DNA from 2 places in the Paenibacillus swuensis genome. Region 2 is predicted to be linked to the other one. Evidence: predicted binding sites of a transcription regulator. Region 2 holds the regulator's gene; the other holds the start of a gene.

Region 1 (6,546 bases), 640 kb from region 2:
GTCCTTGCTATGGTAAGAGCCTTAAAGTTCGATGATAAAATGATTCTGCCGTTTATAATGGCCAGCGGATTTATTGCAGACACCACATCTCTTCCGCTCGTTGTAAGCAACCTGGTTAACATTGTATCCGCGGATTATTTCGGAATAACTTTCTTGCAATACGCAAGCCGCATGATCATACCTAATTTCTTTTCGCTCGCAGCGAGTATTCTCGTGTTATATCTTTATTTCCGCAAGAGCATACCGACGAATTACAATGTATCAGAACTTAAGCAACCTCATGAAGCGATCAAAGATGCGAAGCTGTTTCGATTATCGTGGATCATTCTTGGCATTCTGCTTGTTGCTTACCTATCCAGCGAATTTATCGGTGTTCCGGTTTCCTTTGTAGCCGGAGCGGTTGCAATCTTGTTCATCCTTGCTGCAAGAAGAAGTCCTGCAATCCATACCGGCAAGCTGGTTAAGGAAGCTCCGTGGGCTGTCGTTGTGTTCTCTATCGGAATGTATGTCGTCATTTATGGACTGCGTAACGTCGGACTCACAGATTTATTAGGAGATGTTATTCAACAAGTTGCCGATCAAGGACTCTTTGCCGCTACCTTAGGTATGGGCTTTATTGCCGCGGTCATTTCATCCGTCATGAATAACATGCCTACCGTTATGATTGATGCCCTCGCTATTGAAGGAACCAATACAAATGGGATCATACGAGAAGCTCTTATTTACGCGAACGTCATTGGCAGTGATTTAGGTCCTAAGATTACCCCTATAGGTTCTTTGGCCACACTTCTGTGGTTGCATGTATTGTCTCGTAAAGGCGTAAAAATCACTTGGGGCTACTACTTTAAAGTTGGGATTATTCTTACGATTCCAACGTTGCTTATCACCCTGCTCGGACTTTACCTGTGGCTTTCATATATTATCGCGGCAAGTGTGAATATATGGGTGTCCATTGCGATCATTACTCTCGTGATTGCTCTGATTTCCGGGTTGATCCTGATAGCAGTAAACAAGAGACAGAATAAAGAAGGTCAACAAAGCAACTAAATACATTAATCATTTAAAGGAGAATTATTTCATGGAGAAAAAACCGCTTGTTTACTTTTTGTGCACAGGAAATTCATGCAGAAGTCAAATTGCGGATGGATTTTTACAACAACTTGGCGGTCATAAATATGAAGTGAAAAGCGCAGGCTTGGAGGCGCATGGACTAAATCCCCGTGCTGTAGAGACTATGAAAGAAGCAGGAATTGATATCTCCAAGAACACGTCTGATGTAATTGATCCTGATCTGTTGGCAGACGCGGACTATATTATTACTCTGTGCGGTCATGCGAATGATAATTGTCCTGTAGTTCGCAATGATAAAGCCGTAAGATGGCACTGGGGTTTTGATGATCCCGCCAAAGCGACAGGCACGGAAGAAGAAATTAAGAATCAATTCCGTACGGTTCGTGATTCCATTAAGAAACGTATCGAACAATTTGTAGAGGAAGGCAAGTAGCGTTTGGATCATTCAAAAAGGAGTGCAATATATGACTAGAGACAAAAAATATCACGCCTTATATGAAGATAAAATCTTCATGGGCGGAGCTGCGGACGTTAAAGATATGGTATTAAACGAAGGTATTGATGTAGTTGTAGATTTACGCGCGGAGTCTGTTGAATGTTCCTATCCGGAGGCGAGCGTAGAATGGGTTAAAATCCCGTTGGGTGACAACGCTGCCGGCAGTCAGGAGAACTTATTCCGATCCGCCATTGATGCCGTAGTGGGGGCTTACCGCGAAGGTAAAAAGGTCGCTTTTCACTGCGGCGGAGGTAAAGGCAGAACGGGTACTGTAGCTATAGGCACACTGCTTGAACTTGGTGAAGCGAGTTCTATTGACGAAGCCGAGCTAAAAGCTAAGAACATTCGCAGCATGATTGATGTTAAGCCCGCGCAAAGGGAGTCGCTTGAAAAGCTATATTCGTAATGAGTTAAGACCATAACCAAATAACCTTGGCCAACTAACGGCCAAGGTTATTTTCATATTCGCTGTACCCAAGACGATCCGTTCGGAAGGCGGACCCGTCTTCCTTACTTATTATTACAACCGATATCATCATCCCGGATACGTCAATCTGACGCGGTCTCATACACATCCGGATGCAACGCATGAACAAACGGCGACCATTCGCCAGTCGAATACAGATAAAGTCGATGCATCGCCCGCGTACATGCTGTGTAAAGAAGCTTCCGTTCGTTGTCTCGACCATAAGCTTCGGGCGATGCATCATAGATTAAGACCGCATCGAATTCAATACCCTTTGCGAGATACACGGGAATGATCATGACTCCTTTTTCAAAGTCCTTTGTTTCCTTTGTAACAAGCTGCAGTGCTTCGCTTCCCTGAGTTCGCACTGATTCATAGGCCTCTCTGCTTTCGGCCGCGGTCTTCGTAATGACAGCGATGGATTCGAAGCCCTCAGCCCTGAGCGCCGCGATATCGACAAGAATGCGCGCATCGCGCTTTGACCCGCTGGCTATTCTCCTCAGCAGCGGCTTATGCCCCTCCCTGTCAAATGGTGCGATCTCTCCCCCGTCCGGAAGCATGCCCTTCGTAAATTCAACAATTTCTCTGGTTGAACGATAACTGCGCATAAGGCGAATCAGGCTTGTTTCCGCTTCGCCGTAAAGTCGGATGATCGGCGAATCGGTTGCAGACAGATTGGTGGCTTGCATGAAGATCGCTTGCCCGAAATCGCCGAGCACCGTCATCCGCGCACGAGGAAACAGCTTCTTCATATATTCATATTGAAACGAAGAATAGTCCTGTCCCTCATCGACGAAGACATGCCGAATCTCTGTGTTCGTGCGGACGCCCTCAATTAATTCTTTGAGATATAAATACGGTGTCGCGTCTTCGTGGAACAGCTTGTTGCTGAGCAGCGTTTCCTTGGTTTGTCTGCATATTTCCGGCCAGAGCCCAGGGACGTCGACCCCGTTCGTTTGCTCCCGATAAGCAACTTCGTCAACAAACAATTGGCCATAAATGCTTTTGACATCTACAAACGAGAATTTCTTTACACTTTTCCTAAGCGGTTTGAAATGTTCTTTCACAATCCTTCGGAGGAGTAAGTCTTCCTCTCTCAGGCCGAAGTCAAAGTCGCTTTCATCTCCCCTGCGCTTGTTGTTCATTTTCTCGCGAACGGAGGCGTAAAGCTCCGCAAGATCCAATAACTCTGACTCTTTATGAAGCTCCCCGAAAGCTTCCGCATATTCATCGGTATCCAGATAGTTGAGTTCTTCCTGCACCCAGGACGCATCGCGTTCCGCGCGTTCCAGCTTGGTCAATTCGTCCAGCAGCCATTCCTGCAGCTGAGATATCCGATGATTCAACGGCAGAGTACGTTCATAACTGTAGAATTCGTCGCGCATTCGCTTAACGCTGATCAACTCGCGATCTCGAAATTGAATGCTGTTAAATCGCATACCCTCCCGCCCCAACCATAGGCCATAGTTCTGCAGCGCAAGCAGGAACTCCTCGGAAGCTTTATACTCAATCCCCTGAACACGAGCCTCATATCCCGACGTTCCTTGTTCGGTCAGCACATACTCCGTCTGATCAAAAATATCCTCAGGGCGCAACGTGGACCCCAGCCAATAGTCCAGATATTCCTGAAACGTCGTCTGCTGCATATTTTCTTCGCCAAGCTCCGGCAGAACGGTAGAGATATAACTTACAAACATCGGATTCGGCGAGAAGAGAATAATCTGATCCGCCCTGATCGACTGTCGGTTTTTGTACAACAAATACGCAACCCGTTGCAACGCTGCGGAAGTTTTACCGCTGCCTGCAGCTCCCTGTACGATAAGCATTCGGCTATGATCATTACGGATAATGGCATTTTGTTCCTTCTGGATGGTGGACACGATACTCTTCATTTGCGAGTTCGCGCCTTGGCCAAGCACTTGCTGCAACAATTCGTCTCCAATCGTTTCGCTCGCGTCAAACATATTAACAATGCGCCCGTCATGAATTTGAAACTGCCGTTTAAGCTCCATCCTTCCGTCGATTCGTCCGGACGGTGTATCATATGAAGCCGGTCCGGGTGAATAGTCGTAGTACAGACTGGCAATCGGTGTGCGCCAGTCGTAGATCAGAAAGCTTAATTCGTCTTCGTCGACGAAGGATGATACACCGATATAAACTCGCTCACTATGCTCTGTACCTTCCTCCAGAAAGTCAATACGCCCGAAATAAGGAGACGGGAGCAGACGGTTCATGCTTTTCCAGCGTTGTATCATTTGCTTTTGGACGCGTTCCCGTTCGGCCAACATCGCGGATTGCTGTTGTACAGAGTAAAAGGTATCTTCGAAATCATCCGTGGTAGCCGTATTAATCGTCAGATCTTCCCAGAACCGCTTGCGGATTTCCGCAGCCTGATCTCGCAGTCCAGCAACCTCCGGCTCAAGTTTATCCATACTCGCCTGCAGTTTGTTTCGAACCTGATCAAGCCGATCTTGTTCTAGCACCCATTCCTTTTCTTCCATCAATACCGAACACACTCCTTTTTATTTTTCGGATAAAAAAAGAGCATTGACAAATCAACCTTTCGGATGTACAATAAAATTAGGATAGAATTGCAACGAACCTAATAATTAATTTGTCAATGACGCTACTGATTATATCACAGCGTTTTTTGTTATTCAATTTATTTTTAAATATATGTACAAACGATGATTCTCCATTTTATTTTGGGGGATCATTTTTTAAATTCACCAAATTTTCACAACGGTTGTGAACTATTTCACATACTTTCCTGTATGATAGCAATATAAACCAATTCGAACCGTTTAATCCGTCCACACTGGTGTAATATGTAATAGACTGATTTCGGTTTAATAGAATAGAAACAGGTGAGCTCATGGACCAAGATTCGAACGACAGCAACCGCCGTATTCGCAAACAGGAGAAAACCTTATTCATTGTATGTATCGCAGTGGCGGTCATTATGCTCCTGTCTGTGTTACGCAGAATATTCTAAACCCGTCTAAATCATGATTTCCGTACCAAAAAAGGGAGTTGACCGCAACATGCCGCAATACGATCCGGCCGTCTACAGCCGCATCCTGACGAGCCTTACGCTCGGGTTTCACATCATCTTCGCCACCATCGGCGTCGGCGTTCCGCTGATGATCGCGCTCGCCGAATGGATGGGGATCAAGCGTAACGATCCCCACTACACCTTACTCGCCCGCCGCTGGGCGCGCGGCTTCGTCATTACCGTCGCTGTCGGTGTCGTCACCGGCACCTCCATCGGGATTCAGCTCAGCCTCCTGTGGCCGAGCTTTATGCGCATCGCGGGGCAAGCGATCGCCTTGCCCCTGTTCATGGAGACGTTCGCCTTCTTCGTTGAGGCGATATTCTTGGGCATCTATCTCTATACCTGGGATCGATTCAAGAAACCGATCTATCATTTCTGGTTGAGCATTCCCATCATTCTGGGTTCTTCGGGCTCCGCCATGTTTATCACCATGATGAACTCGTTTATGAACGCGCCCGCGGGCTTTACGCTGGAGGACGGCAAGATTACCAACATTCAACCCATCCTGGCGATGCTTAACCCGGCTACGCCCACGAAGGTGTCGCATGTGCTGTTCTCCGCCTACTTGACCTGTGCTTTCATTCTGGCCGGGATTGCCGCCTATTCCATTCTCAAGGGACGCAAGCACGTTTACTATAAGAAGGCGCTGAAGCTCACCATGACCACTGGCCTGATCTTCGCGATCGGCACAGCCGTAGTCGGCGACTTGTCAGGTAAATATCTGGCCGAATATCAACCGGAGAAGCTGGCTGCCGCGGAGTGGCATTTTGAAACCATCGAGAAAGCGCCTTTAATTCTGGGCGGGATTCTCACGGAGGACAATGAAGTGAAATTCGGGCTCCAAATCCCTTACGCTCTCTCCATTCTGGCACATGGGACGCCCAATGCTGTCGTGAAAGGACTGAATGAATACAAAGCCGAGGATTTGCCGCCCTTATATATCCATTACCTGTTCGACGCGATGGTCGCCATCGGCATGTTCCTGATGCTGCTGACCCTGCTGTACTTCATCCTGCGGAAATGGCGCAAAGGCAATCCGCATCACAGGCTGCTCCTGTGGGCGATCGTCATCGCAGCCCCGCTGTCCGTCTTCGCGATTGAATTCGGCTGGGTATTCTCCGAAGTCGGCCGTCAGCCGTGGATCCTTCGCGGATTCATGCGAACCAACGAGGGAGCCACCACTTCCGAACATGTCGACATCATGCTTTACCTGTTCTTGCTTTTATATCTCGTGCTGGGCATCGCGGTGAGCCGTGTGCTGCGGACCCTGTTCCGTAACAATCCCGCTGAAGCCGAACTGCTCGCGCTTGAGGATTCGGGGGCGGATAAACGATGAGCTATGAACTTTTAGGTATCACGGTCTTATGGACCTTTTTGTACGGCTACCTGATTGTGGCCTCTGTGGACTTCGGCGCCGGTTTCTTCAGTTACTATAGCGAGTTGACCGGCAAGAAGAAC
Region 2 (6,546 bases):
TGAAGTTGTCCGATCCGGGCTATGTGTATTGGCTTGAGGCTAATAGCTACTACAAAGGAAAGTCACTTTCGCTTATGGCCGTACCCGCGGATGTCAGCGGTAAGCTGAGAGAACATTTTTTTGAACCGAAGCATAGCGTTATTCTTACTTCAGCTACGTTATCTGTAGATAAATCGTTTCAATATGCGGCCGAACAACTCGGTTTGGATACGATGACCGAAAGCGGTAGAGTTCGCACGAAGCTACTGGCTTCTCCGTTCAATTATCGTAAGCAAGCGCTAGTATGCATCCCGCGGGATTTTCCGGGTGTTCGAGGGCCGGGCGGTGAAACAAAATTTACAGATATGTTGGCTGATTCGTTAAGGGATGTAGCTCTGCAAACCCGAGGGCGTATGTTAGTGCTGTTTACATCCTACCGCATGCTCAAGCTGGTGCACGGAAAATTGAAAGAACAGCTTGGCAGTCAAGGTATACAAGTGCTTGGACAAGGGATCGACAGCGGTAACCGTTCAAAGTTGACCCGGATGTTCCAGGACAGTTCAGGAGCTGTATTATTAGGAACCAGCTCGTTCTGGGAAGGGGTAGACATTCCAGGCAGCGCGTTGACTTGCTTGGTCATCGTGCGTCTGCCTTTTCAACCGCCTAATCATCCTCTTGTGGAAGCGAAGTCGGAGATGCTTCAACGTCAGAATAAGAATCCATTTATGAAGCTGTCGGTGCCCCAAGCCGTCATAAGGTTTAAACAAGGTTTCGGCCGGTTAGTGCGTACCGGCCAGGATAAAGGCATCGTAATCATATATGACACCCGTGTTTTAGATACGTATTACGGAAAACACTTTCTTTATTCGTTGCCGGGTCCGCGCATCGAACATATGCGTTTAGAGCAACTCGTGCCCCGCATAAGGGATTGGCAGGAAACGGGAGAGTAGACTTTAGACAAGACAGGGGGAGCAAGTCTTTGAAAACGCCGAAAATTTCTGAAGCCGTAGTACGAAGGTTGCCGGTCTATCTGAGGTTTTTAAGTGAATTGAAGGCTAACAACGTGCTTACGGTATCGTCCCAGGATTTGGGCCTTAAGCTTGACCTCAACCCGGCGCAAATTCGAAAGGATTTAGCTCATTTCGGAGAATTCGGCCGCAAGGGAATCGGTTATGATGTCTCATATCTGATCGAGAAAATCAGGTCTATTTTAAAGATCGACAGAGTCATTAATGTAGCTCTGGTCGGTGCTGGTAATTTAGGACGCGCATTAAGCAACTATAACGCATATCTGAAAGATAATATGAAAATCGTAGCGATTTTTGATGCGCATTCGGGGAAGGTAGGAGAGGTCATTAATAACCTTTCTGTTCAATCGATGGAAGAGCTGAATGCAACGGTAAACCAACGGTCTATCCGCATCGGAATTATAACCGTTCCGGCTTCGGAAGCTCAGGTTGTAGCCGACCGTTTTGTCGATGCGGGCATTGAAGCTATATTGAATTTTGCGCCCGTTATTATTAAAGTGCCGCAAGGTATCCGTATTCATCATGCCGATTTCACAACGGATTTATTGAGCCTGGCTTATTATATAGATGACGCCGAAGAACAAGTATAAAAGGCTGTCCTGCCGCAACCGTGAAGGTTACGAAAGGACAGCCTTTTCTCATGAAGTTTATGCGTAACGAAGCACAATGCTTTCCAGGATGTCGGCAACATTCTCACAATCATCTGTTGTTTCTTCAAGTCGCTCGTATATTTCCTTAAGCTTGAAGTCCGTGTAAGGATCGGTGGGATTGCTGAAAATTTGGCGAATCCCTTCGCGCATGATCCGGTCGGCGTCATTCTCCATACTGTTAATAATGACGATATGCTCCCGCATTTGCACAAATTTTCTTTCGGACAGCAGCTTCATCGCGGTGAGGATGTGCTCACAGGATTGAACCAGCACCTCAGAAAAATCCTTCATATAATTATCGGTAAAATCAATACCCAGATAATCAAACCGGGCAATGGACGCTTCAATGCCGTCAAGCACATCATCAATCCGTGTAGCGAGTTCCAAAATATCTTCGCGTTTCAAAAAATCAGGATGGGCGGCATTTAATCCCTTGTAAATTTCGTGAGTCAGGGAGTCCCCCTTGGATTCAAGCTCTTTAATCTCTTCTTGGTGTTCCGCCGGAGGTTTCGTTCCCATCATGGCATTGCGAAACAGTTGAGCGCATTTCAGCGCGTTTTCCGAGTTCATAATCAGATAATTTAAGTAGTTAACGTCGGATTTCTTATTAAACGGAAACATATTCAACCCTCATTTCGTAGTAAATAGTAGGTTGTGAATGGTATGTAAATGTGAAATGATGCTAAGGAATAAATTAACATAGACGCCCTTAAACATCAACGCATTTGTTCGCCTTGCAATTGAATGGTGAACCATGTACATTTGTAAATGTATATTGGTCAAGGAAAGGATAGGCGAGAATATGAAGAAACGATGGATACGCAATGCTTCCTTTATTACAATGGACGAAGAAAATCCCTTCCTAACCGGACATATGGTTATTGAGAACGATAGGATTACATATGTGGGAACGGAATCGCCGGATCCTGCCACAGATTGGGAAGAGATTATTGACGGCAAGAACAAGATTATTATGCCCGGTTTGGTGAATACCCATAACCATGCCGCCATGTCTTTACTGAGAGGATATGCGGACGATCTAAATTTGCAAGTATGGCTGCAGGAAAAGATGTGGCCGATTGAAGGTAAATTTACATCGCAGGATGTTCAAGTCGGAACTTCCTTATCCGTCATTGAAATGCTTAAAGGAGGCACCACTTCTTTTGTAGATATGTACGATCATATGGGAGAAGTAGCCGGAGTAGTCGAAATTTCAGGCATGAGAGGATGTTTGACTCGCGGTGTGATCGGCTTGGTTCCTCCTGACGTTCAACAAGCCAAACTGGAGGATGCCATGAGCTTCGCCAGAGACTGGCACGGGAAAGCGAACGGCCGGATCACCACGATGATGTCGCCGCACGCGCCTTATACGTGTCCGCCGGATTATATCACTAAGATTGTACAGGCTGCCCATGATCTTGATTTACCGCTTCACACACACATGTCGGAATCTTTAGCGGAGGTTGAAGACAATGTGAAGCAATACGGGGATCGTCCCGTGGAACATCTTCGCAGACTAGGGGTATTTGATCGTCCAACCTTGGTGGCCCACGCCGTGCATCTTACCGACGAAGAAATTGATATTATGAAGCAATATGATGTACGTGTTTCTCATAACCCAGGCAGCAACCTGAAGCTGGCAAGCGGCATTGCCCGCGTTCCTGATTTGCTGAGGGCCGGCGTGTTGGTATCCTTGGGTACGGACAGCTCAGCAAGCAACAATAATTTGGATATGTTCGAGGAAATGAGATTAGCGGCTCTCCTTCACAAAGGAATTTCCGGAGATCCGACAGCGGTTCCCGCAATGGCCGCGCTTCGTATGGGTACGATCGACGGAGCTAAATCCATATGGCTGAAAGAAACCGGGATGCTTAAAGCCGGAATGAAAGCAGATTTTATTGCTTTAGATGCCGATCAGCCTCATTTTTATCCCAGAACGCACTTTGTTTCTCATGTCGTATATTCAGCATCAGCCAAAGATGTCACGGATGTGTGGGTAGACGGCAAGCAGTTGGTGCGTAAAGGTGAATGCCTCACACTGGATGAAGAAAAGGTGAAGGCTGAGTTCACTGCTTCATACGAACGCCTCACGAAAGGCTAAAGATATGAAAAAGAAGTATATATTTTATTCCATTATAGCGCTGATTTTACTAGTAATAGGTTTAAACCGCTTTTACTATTATATGCAACTAGATCATTGGACGGAAAGGCATGCCGCTGTTGAAACGGCCTTGAAGGAAGCGGGGATAACGGAAGTGGACCAGGCCAATCCTTACATCTGGGACGACTCATATTATGTGGTATCCGGAAAAAATAAAGCCGGTGTCGAAGTGATGACATGGATTCCTGAAGACGGTAAAGAAGTCGAAACTCGGGAGATGTCCGACGGCGTAAGTAAAGAACGAATTGCAGCCTTGACTAAGGAGCGCTCGCCTGATGCGGAAATTCTGCGGATCTTGCCGGGGAAGATGAAGGGTGCGCCAATCTGGGAAGTTTTCTACACGAAAGTTGACGGTTCGGAAGAAAGACATTTTTACGACTTTTATCAATGGAAAGACGGCAGATATATTGTTACCTATAATATGAGTATCCACTAAAGTTAGGAGGGAGGGTAAATGATTCCGAAATTCGGAGTGGTTTGCCCTCTTTTCTTCTTCATAGTTTTACGACGCTTTTACGGATGTTGTCACAATTCGATTCGCTCTCCGTACATCACATGTGATATACTTACTATACGTAATCATGTATATACTACATTCACAGAAAGGATGCGTTTGATGTGAAACTGCGTCTCATGCCTATTGTTATTACTGCAATTGTAGCATCCGGTTTATTGTTTGGCGGATGGTTTATATATCAAAGTGTCGCTGTTGAAAATCCCCTGGCTGAAGTCGTGGACAACACACCGGGCGTAGAGAAATCTCAATCCTTTTTTGGGGATACTTCGGTACGTGTGGAACTGCAACTCTCAAAAGATGCTAATATTCGTGAAGTCTATCAACGAATTTCCCGGGAAGGCGAGTCGATTATCGGGAACCGAGATTTAAAATTGGATATCGTTAATGAAAGCTCATCTGCTCTAGATGAAGTATGGTCCAAGGGACTGTTCCGCGTAGCAGAAGCTATGGAAACGAAGAAGTACGCCGATATCCCGGCGGCGTTGGAACAAATGACGAAGAGTCGCCCGGGTATGCAGGTCACTACGGAGATGGACGAACATAACGTTTATGTACGTTTGACTGAAGGCAAATCCAGCAAGTTTGTTGTTCTTCCGCGCATTCCTGCACAGATGGGGGTATGGTCGAATGAGTAAATATGCGAAGGAAATATTAATCGGAATAATACCTGTTATTTTTGCATTTCTCTTCTATATTAACGTGAATATAGTACCGCTAATTATGGTGACAGCTTTTGTAGCCGCATTGTACTTCATGACTAAATCTCGCACGGGCAGTGTCGGCGTGGCCAGCGGTTCCAAGAACAGAGGTAAATCTCCCGGCTTCATGACTTTTGATGATATCGGGGGTCAGGACAGCGCGAAGAAAGAACTGGTTGAGGCATTGGACTTCTTGATTAAACATGAGGAAATTAAGAAATTCGGCATTCGTCCCCTGAAAGGGATTCTGTTAACAGGGCCTCCCGGGACAGGAAAGACACTGCTTGCCAAAGCTTCAGCTCATTATACGAACTCCGTATTCATGTCGGCTTCCGGTTCGGAATTCGTAGAAATGTATGTCGGTGTCGGTGCCAGCCGGATCCGTGACCTCTTTAAGGAAGCGAGAAGCCGGGCCGAGAAAGAGAAGAAAGACAGCGCGATCATTTTTATTGACGAGATTGATGTCATCGGAGGTAAGCGTGACGGCGGTCAGCAACGTGAATATGATCAGACCCTGAACCAACTTTTAACGGAGATGGATGGCATGCATACTTCACAATCTCCAAGAATTCTGATCGTTGGCGCAACCAACAGGAAAGAAATGCTGGATAGCGCATTATTGCGTCCGGGCAGATTTGACCGTCACATTCAAGTGGATTTGCCTGATAAGAAAGGCCGTCTGCACATCCTTAATATTCATGCTAAGAACAAGCCTTTAGCTGAGAATGTTAATTTGGATCGTATTGCACAAGAAGCTTTCCAGTTCTCAGGAGCACAATTGGAGAGTTTGATGAATGAAGCAGCCATTTACGCGATGCGCGACAGCCTGGATCTTATCCAACAATCTCATCTTTCCCGTGCGGTCGACAAAGTGCTGATGGGCGAGAAAACAGATCGTGAATCGACTATGGAAGAGAAAGAACGAGTGGCGTTGCATGAATTGGGTCACGCCATTGCGGCGGAAGTAGTGCGTCCGGGTTCTGTATCGCAAGTAGCGTTAAGCCCTCGCGGGCAAGCGTTGGGTTATGTGCGTCATAACCCGCAGCAAGACCAATATTTGTACACAAAGGACCATCTTGAAGGACAAATCATGATTGCTCTGGGCGGCGCCGCAGCGGAGGAGATATTCTACAACTCCCGAAGCACAGGTTCCCGGAATGACTTTGAGCAATCCGTTAACATGGTTCGCACGATGATTGATTGTGGACTCACGAAACTCGGAATTGTGAATCCGGATGTCTTAAATAAAGACGAGTATTCGAAGGAAACGACAGCTATTCTGGACGAACTGTTCGGTTCCACCAAGATGTTATTAGAAAGATACCGGTCAGTTTTTGATCAATCTTTGAGTATTTTGATGAAGGAAGAGGTTCTGTCGGGCGATCAATTCCGTGAGCTTCTTGAGCAGACAAGAGAACTTGTAACAGCATAACTTGAATTTATATTTTATTTTCTAAATATGAAGTTAAGCCTCCGGCCGTGGCCGCAGGCTTTTTTCATGGGATAAAAACAG

What was found. Region 2 encodes Rex, which represses fermentation and respiration genes when NADH is low (regulators of the CRP and FNR family bind a similar motif). Its sites were predicted from a motif close to TTGTGAAATATTTCACAA; they were not measured.
Region 1: SY83_RS21425 (cytochrome ubiquinol oxidase subunit I) is a predicted target of Rex. The motif match lies at 4,780-4,797, and genes of this name have one in related genera.

The regions. Positions count from the first base shown of each region.
Region 1 covers NZ_CP011388.1:4,748,334-4,754,879, forward strand. Annotated here, with positions in the region: gene SY83_RS21405 (arsenic transporter) at 1-1,047, shown strand, start outside; gene arsC (arsenate reductase (thioredoxin)) at 1,079-1,504, shown strand; gene SY83_RS21415 (protein-tyrosine phosphatase family protein) at 1,536-1,973, shown strand; gene helD (RNA polymerase recycling motor HelD) at 2,117-4,534, opposite strand; gene SY83_RS21425 (cytochrome ubiquinol oxidase subunit I) at 5,078-6,424, shown strand; gene SY83_RS21430 (cytochrome d ubiquinol oxidase subunit II) at 6,421-6,546, shown strand, end outside.
Region 2 covers NZ_CP011388.1:4,103,860-4,110,405, reverse strand. Annotated here, with positions in the region: gene dinG (ATP-dependent DNA helicase DinG) at 1-929, shown strand, start outside; gene SY83_RS18350 (redox-sensing transcriptional repressor Rex) at 959-1,597, shown strand; gene SY83_RS18345 (DUF47 domain-containing protein) at 1,655-2,278, opposite strand; gene SY83_RS18340 (amidohydrolase) at 2,460-3,758, shown strand; gene SY83_RS18335 (cell wall elongation regulator TseB-like domain-containing protein) at 3,763-4,254, shown strand; gene SY83_RS18330 (hypothetical protein) at 4,437-4,970, shown strand; gene SY83_RS18325 (AAA family ATPase) at 4,963-6,465, shown strand.